DNA from 3 places in the Streptomyces sp. NPDC055400 genome. Region 1 is predicted to be linked to each of the others. Evidence: riboswitches for the same ligand, from Rfam matches in the RefSeq annotation. Region 1 holds a riboswitch; each other region holds the start of a gene.
The links. A riboswitch is a leader RNA that binds a small molecule or an ion and turns the genes downstream of it on or off. The one in region 1 is predicted to bind cyclic di-AMP.
Positions count from the first base shown of each region.

Region 2: it holds a riboswitch for cyclic di-AMP, as region 1 does, so the genes downstream of both, ACWIGU_RS22170 (NlpC/P60 family protein) here and ACWIGU_RS24565 (transglycosylase SLT domain-containing protein) in region 1, are expected to answer to the same signal.
Region 3: it holds a riboswitch for cyclic di-AMP, as region 1 does, so the genes downstream of both, ACWIGU_RS01380 (M23 family metallopeptidase) here and ACWIGU_RS24565 (transglycosylase SLT domain-containing protein) in region 1, are expected to answer to the same signal.

Region 1 is NZ_JBSHLM010000009.1:238,426-240,682, forward strand. Features, by position in the region: cyclic di-AMP (ydaO/yuaA leader) riboswitch at 716-880, shown strand; gene ACWIGU_RS24565 (transglycosylase SLT domain-containing protein) at 883-1,623, shown strand; gene ACWIGU_RS24570 (glycoside hydrolase family 43 protein) at 1,845-2,257, shown strand, end outside.
Region 2 is NZ_JBSHLM010000008.1:161,024-163,280, reverse strand. Features, by position in the region: gene ACWIGU_RS22170 (NlpC/P60 family protein) at 1-1,036, opposite strand, end outside; cyclic di-AMP (ydaO/yuaA leader) riboswitch at 1,045-1,193, opposite strand; gene pcrA (DNA helicase PcrA) at 1,462-2,257, shown strand, end outside.
Region 3 is NZ_JBSHLM010000001.1:325,896-328,152, forward strand. Features, by position in the region: gene ACWIGU_RS01375 (SGNH/GDSL hydrolase family protein) at 1-438, opposite strand, end outside; gene ACWIGU_RS01380 (M23 family metallopeptidase) at 643-1,449, opposite strand; cyclic di-AMP (ydaO/yuaA leader) riboswitch at 1,454-1,634, opposite strand; gene ACWIGU_RS01385 (tyrosine-protein phosphatase) at 2,043-2,257, shown strand, end outside.

The DNA.
Region 1 (2,257 bases):
GCTGCGTCGACCACTGAGTCCTGGGATCGACCAGGCCTCCCACGCAGAGAGATACCTGCCCGGAAAACCGCAGTCGCAGAGGATCCCGGGTGCGGCATAGGAGCCCTCACCTGTCCCGACCCCGGGCATCCCGCGAGCCCATCAGGCCGGCGGGAAGTGCATTCCGATGATGAAGGGAGCCCGGCCGCACGTCAGTCGATCCCGCAGCCGAACCGCACAAGGCCACGTTCAGGCTCCATCCCTATCGACATCCACCCATGAACCGTGCGGCGGGGGCGTCCATCGGTCCGCGCGACCGAGCCAGCATTGATGGCAATACATCCCATATCGTAACAAACAGGACACGACATTATGTCCGCTTTTGAGAAAAGAAGCATATTTTCGCATCATTAGCCGCGTACGCGACGCTACACACATATCGCTCGTCATTCACGCGAAATATGGCACTCTGACACGCAATCGAGCGGCATTCCAGCCCGCGTCCCATTCAGTGAACCGTGTCACACGGACGGACGCGCGCCCCGAGCCCTGCTGAGCCCACTTCCCTTCTGCACAAAGAAGGTTGGGCTTTTTGATCAAAGAGAGCGGCAGGTTCCGGTCGGCCGAGACAGGGCTCTCACATTCCGTTCTCGGAATTCTGGCCTTGTTCTGTGCGCTCTTTCTCGCCTAATGTCACCGTCAATCCGGATGGAACGCCGAATCCTGCCGCTATCCGGATTCCCTCCCACCCACTCGGTTACGCACGGCAGGAGCGGGGGACCCAGGTAAGCCGCCGATCCGGTTTCCGGAACGGCTCGGGGTGAAGTCGCATTCGCCGTGCGACCGGACATCTCCCGTCCGAACCCGACAGCTCACCTCGCAGGCGACGGAGAGGAACTCGTCATGCCCTCAAAGGGAAAGCACCGCCGCACCAAGTCCATCTCGCTCACCCGGGGCATAGCCGCCGCAGGCACGGGCGCGGCTGTGCTCGTTCTTCCGGTGCTCGGCGCGACCAGCGCCGGCGCGGCGCAGGCCGCCCCGGCCGCAAAGAGCGCCGCGGCCCCCACGACGTACGTCGTCACCGCGGGCGACTCCCTCGTCAAGATCGCTCGAGAGCACTCTCTGAGCGGCGGCTGGAAGAAGCTGTACCAGGACAACCGGGCCACGATCGGTGACGACCCGGCTCTGATCCACCCCGGTGTCAAGCTCACGCTCGGCAAGAAGAGCCCGGCCGAGCCCGCAGCCACCAGGGCGTCCGCCGAGCGGGCCGACCGCTCCGAGCAGCGGACCACGCTCGCCGCTGCCCCGGCCAAGAAGTCGTACACCAACGACCTCGACGGCTGGATCAAGGAGTCGCTCGACATCATGGCCAAGCACAACATTCCCGGCTCCTACGAGGGCATCCACCGCAACATCATGCGCGAGTCCTCCGGCAACCCGCTGGCCATCAACAATTGGGACTCCAACGCTGTCGCTGGAACCCCGTCCAAGGGGCTCCTGCAGGTCATCGACCCCACGTTCACCGCGTACCACGTGCCCGGCACGTCGATGAACAGCTACGACCCGGTCGCCAACATCACCGCCGCCTGCAACTACGCGGCCGACAAGTACGGCTCGATCGACAACGTGAACGGCGCGTACTGACAGTCGGCTCCAGCTCGGAGGACGCCGCGGTCCACTCCGTCCGAACGGAAGCCCGACGTCTGCCAGATGAAGCACATCGATGATGCCGTGGCCCTGAAGTCCCGTAAGCATGACGGGACTTCAGGGCCGTTTTACGTCCTGTCCAACCCCTTGCGCGCCAACACCCCCGTGCATATCCTCCCCGCGAATCGAAGCGCTTCGACACGATGGAGAGAGACAGCATGGCAGACCCACACCCGGTCATCCCCGGGTTCCACCCGGACCCCAGCGTCTGCCGCGTCGGCGACGACTACTACCTCGCGTGCTCGAGCTTCGAGTACGTCCCCGGGGTTCCGCTCTTCCACAGTCGCGACCTGGTGCGCTGGCGGCAGATCGGCAACGTCCTCGACCGGCCCGGCCAGTTGCGGCTGCCCTGGGACACACCCTCCTCCGCCGGGATCTACGCGCCGACGCTGCGCCACCACGACGGCCGCTTCTGGCTGGTCGTCACCAATGTGAGCCTGGGCGGCGGCAATCTGCTCGTCTCCGCGACCGACCCGGCGGGCCCCTGGTCGGACCCGGTCCCGCTGCCCGGCGTCCCCGGCATCGACCCGGATCTCGCCTGGGACGAGGACGGCGCGTGCTGGGTCACGGT
Region 2 (2,257 bases), on a different contig from region 1:
CGTAGAAGAAGACCAGGTCGCCGGGCTGGGCGTTGGCCGTGGTGACGGTCGTTCCGACCTTGACCTGGTCCCAGGTCGTGCGCGGCAGCGAGATGCCGGCCGCCTTCCACGCGGCCTGCGTGAGGCCCGAGCAGTCGTACGAGTCCGGGCCCGTGGCGCCCCACACGTACGGCTTGCCCATCTGGGCCTCGGCGAAGTCGATGACCTTCGCGGCCTTGGTGGCGTAACCGCTGCTGGTGCTCCCGGAGCTCGTACCCGTCCCCGAACCGGTGCCGGTGTCCGGGTTCTCCTTCTGGCTCGCCTCCTCGGCCGCCTTGCGCTTGGCCTCCGCCTCGGCCTGCTGACGCGCCAGCTCCTCCGCCTTCTTCCTGGCGGCCTCCTGCTTCCTCTTCTCGATCGCCGCGAGCCGCGCCTTCTCCTCGGCGGTCAGCTTCGACAGGAGTTCGCGGGCGTCACCGAGCTTCTGCTGGACGTCCCTCTTCGTGCTCTTGAGCGTGGCCTGCGAAGTGGTCAGCGTCTCCAGGCTCTTGGTCGCCTCCGTGCGCTTCTTCGTGGTGGCGGCCTGCTCGGTCTGGTAGTCGTCGACGGCCTTCTTCTGGCGGCTCGTGAGCCGGCTCATCAGCTGGTCCTGGTCGAAGTAGTCCTGCGCGTCGTCGGCGAGGAGCAGCGTCGCGGTGTCGGAGACGGCGCCCGTGCGGTACTGGGCCGCGGCGAAGGTGCCGAGCTCCTGGCGGGCCTTGTTGAGCTTCTCGGTGCGCTGCGCGACGTCGTCGAGCAGGTCGCCGACGCGCTTCTGCTGCTTGGTGGTGCGCTCCTTGGCCGCGTTGTACTTCTCCGTGGCCACGCCCGCCTGGTGGTAGAGGGTGTCGACCTTCTTCTGGACCTCTTCCAGGCTCGGCTTCGGCGGCGCGGAGGGGGCGGCGGTCGCGGTCTGCGAGAGGAGGGCGATGGAGGTGAGGGCCGCCGTGGTGATGCCGACGACGGGGGCGGTGCGGGGGCCGGGTGTTCTGGTGCGCGGCTTGCGGTGCGACGCCAAGGGTCGCGTCTCCTTCCCATGACCGCCTACCGGGTTAGCTGTCGGGTTCGGGCGGAGGTTCGGAAGGCTGCCCTACGGCCGTGCCCTGACGGGTCGTCGGCCGATTCACCCCAAGGTCGTGGGTCCCCGGTTCCATGCCTCTCGGCGTACTGAACTCAGCGGGGGCGACCCGCTCGCGGCGCGGTTGCCGGCGGGGGGACGGGCGGCCCGCGGAGCACGCTAGCCAACTCGTGTGGCTGCTGTGAAGGTTGATGTTCGATATGCCCGATACATTTTCGTGACCTTCGGCAATCTCGTTCGTGACCTCCGGTAACCCTTGCTGAGGGTGATTGCTGCACTACGAGAGGTGGCCGGGCCCGTGAAGTCGGGGGGAAGTTCCCGGGACGGCCGTGGGTGTCAGTGGGGCGGCCTAGACTCGTAGAGCGATGAGCAGCCTCTTTGACGACAGCTTCCTGGCGGACCTCACGGCTTCGAAGGCCAGTGAGGAGCATGCCCCGCCGCCGCCCGAGGACGACACGGCTCCGGAGCACGTTCCGGACGACCTGTTCGACGGGAAGTTCGACGTGCCCCCGGCCAGGGACGAGTACTACCGGGACGGCGCCCCACGCCCGGCGCTCGACCCGGCGGCGCTCCTCGACGGGCTGAACGAGAACCAGAAGGCGGCCGTCGTCCACGGCGGCTCCCCGCTGCTCATCGTGGCGGGCGCGGGGTCCGGCAAGACCCGCGTGCTCACGCACCGCATCGCGTACCTCCTCGGCGAGCGCGGTGTGCACCCCGGCCAGATCCTCGCGATCACGTTCACGAACAAGGCCGCGGGAGAGATGAAGGAGCGCGTCGAGTCCCTCGTCGGCCCGCGGGCGAACGCGATGTGGGTGTCGACGTTCCACAGCGCCTGCGTCCGCATCCTGCGCCGCGAGTCGAAGAAGCTCGGCTTCACGTCGTCGTTCTCGATCTACGACGCCGCCGACTCCAAGCGCCTCATGGCCCTGGTCTGCCGCGACCTCGACCTGGATCCGAAGAAGTTCCCGCCGAAGTCCTTCAGCGCCAAGATCTCGAACCTGAAGAACGAGCTGATCGACGAGGAAGACTTCGCAGCTCAGGCTGCCGACGGCTTCGAGAAGACCCTCGCCCAGGCCTACGCGATGTACCAGTCCCGCCTCCGCGAGGCGAACGCGCTGGACTTCGACGACCTGATCATGACGACGGTGCACCTCCTGCGCG
Region 3 (2,257 bases), on a different contig from region 1:
CGCTATCTTGCCGCGCAGATGCTTGAGGACCGGGACGTCCCGGGTGTCGAAGCCGGTGGTCACCATGACCGTGCCGACGGCGGAGGTCAGCCGGGCCACGGCCTTCTCGAAGCGCTCCGCGACGTCGTCGGGGTCGGTGCCGGGACGGATGATGTCGTTGCCGCCGGCGGCGAAGGTCACCAGGTCCGGGGCGAGTTCGACGGCTCGCGGGAGCTGGTCCTCCACGATCTGGTCGAGGAGCTTGCCGCGCACGGCGAGGTTCGCGTACCGGAAGGAGTGCTCGGGGGTCCGGTCGTCCAGGAGGACGGCGAGACGGTCGGCCCAGCCCACGAAGGCCCCGTCGGGACCGGGGTCCCCGACGCCTTCGGTGAAGCTGTCCCCCACCGCCGCGTAGGACCGAATCGTGCCGCCGCTGAGTGATCTCGATTCGTTTGCCACGACCACACATCTTTCACCCTGCGATGTGACCTACGCGACCGTAGGAAGGGGTTGACGGGTGGTGATATAGCCCACCCGGTCAGTTTCGCGATTTCAGGAATACGACGGGACGCGGCGGAGGATACGACGAAGGGGCGGGCCCGGAACCGGACCCGCCCCTTCACGTCACACCGTCAGGGACAGAGCGACGTCACGCCATCGAGGTCAGAGAGAGACCCCGTGCGCACGGAGGTACGCGACCGGGTCCATGTCCGAGCCGTAGCTCGGGGTGCTGCGGATCTCGAAGTGCAGGTGCGGACCCGTGACATTGCCGGTCGCGCCGGAGAGGCCTATCTGCTGGCCCTCGGTCACGGTCTGCCCGGACGAGACGGAGAGGGACGACATGTGGGCGTACTGCGAGTACTTGCCGTCGGCGTGCTGGATGACGACCTCATTGCCGTACGCGCCGTCGAGGCCGGCCGACACGACCGTGCCCGCGGCGATGGCCTTGAGCGGGGTGCCCGTCGGGATCACGAAGTCGACACCGGTGTGGTAACCGCTGGACCACATGGCGCCCGCGGTCTTGTACGCCGTGCCGATGGAGGCGCCCTGGACGGGCAGCACGTAGCCGGAACCCGTGGTGGTCGCCGCCGCGGCCTTGGGCGCGGCGGCCTGGGTGGCGGGGGCCGCGGCCTTCTGGCCGATCGTCAGCTTCAGGCCCGGGCGGATCACGGACGGGTCGCCACCGATGACCGAGCGGTTGCCGGAGTAGAGCTTCTTCCAGCCGCCGCTGACGTTCTGCTCGTCGGCGATCTTCGAAAGGGTGTCCCCGGCCTTCACGACGTAGGTCTTGGCCGCGGCGGGAGCGGCGACGGCCTGCGCGACCGAGTGGGCGGCCGCGGGGGTCGCGGGGTGGGCGTCGGCGGCACCCATCAGCGGCAGCGCGAGCGCGACGCCGCCCGTTGCGGCGACGGCGATCGAGCGCGCGAAGCGCTGGGACTTGGGACGGCGGTGCTTACCCTTCGCGGGCATGGGGGGTTCCTCTCCGTCGCCTGCGAGGTGAGCTGTCGGGTTCGGGCTGGAGCTGCCCGGCCGCACCCCTTTCGGGCACGGCTTCACCCCGAGCCGTGGCCGGTGTGCCGGACACGGCGGTCTACCTGGGTCCCCCGCTCCTGCCGAGCACGGATCGATGTGCGGATTCCGGGCGGCGGCAGGATGAGGCGGTCCGTCCGGATTGCGCTGAACGTAAGCGAGCGGGGAGCGCGGGGACAAGGCGCGAATCCCCCCGGGCATTCCGGTTCTTGATCCTTAAATGGCCCTTTCCGGAAAAAGCCGTCACGCTCCGTCTATTTACGATCTTTGCGACTGCGATACCTACTGGAAACTCATTCGGCCCGGCCGCCACGTACGGTCACGGCTATGACCCTGCTCACGCATTGGTCACCATATAGGCGCATTGCGGGGCCAGTTATTTCGTAGAACGCAATTAGTTAGGTATCGCCTCATTTCGGGCATCTGGCATGCAATCACCTGCCGCCTCTCACATGGTTGCCCCTGGCAGCCGTGTCGTATCGTCAAAGGCGCCCGCAGGCGAGCAGCGCCGCGGCCGACCGGGAGGAGCCCCCGTGACGCAGCAGGTCCCGTCCACCGAGCCCGAGTTGGCCGGAGTGCGCAACTTCCGCGACGTGGGTGGTCTCCCGACCGTGGACGGCCGTCGAGTCAAGCAGGGCGTGCTGTTCCGCAGCGGTCACCTCGCGCACGCCACGGACGAGGACGCCGCGTTCCTCTCCTCGCTCGGGCTGCACACGATCTTCGACTTCCGCAACGCCGCCGACCAGCG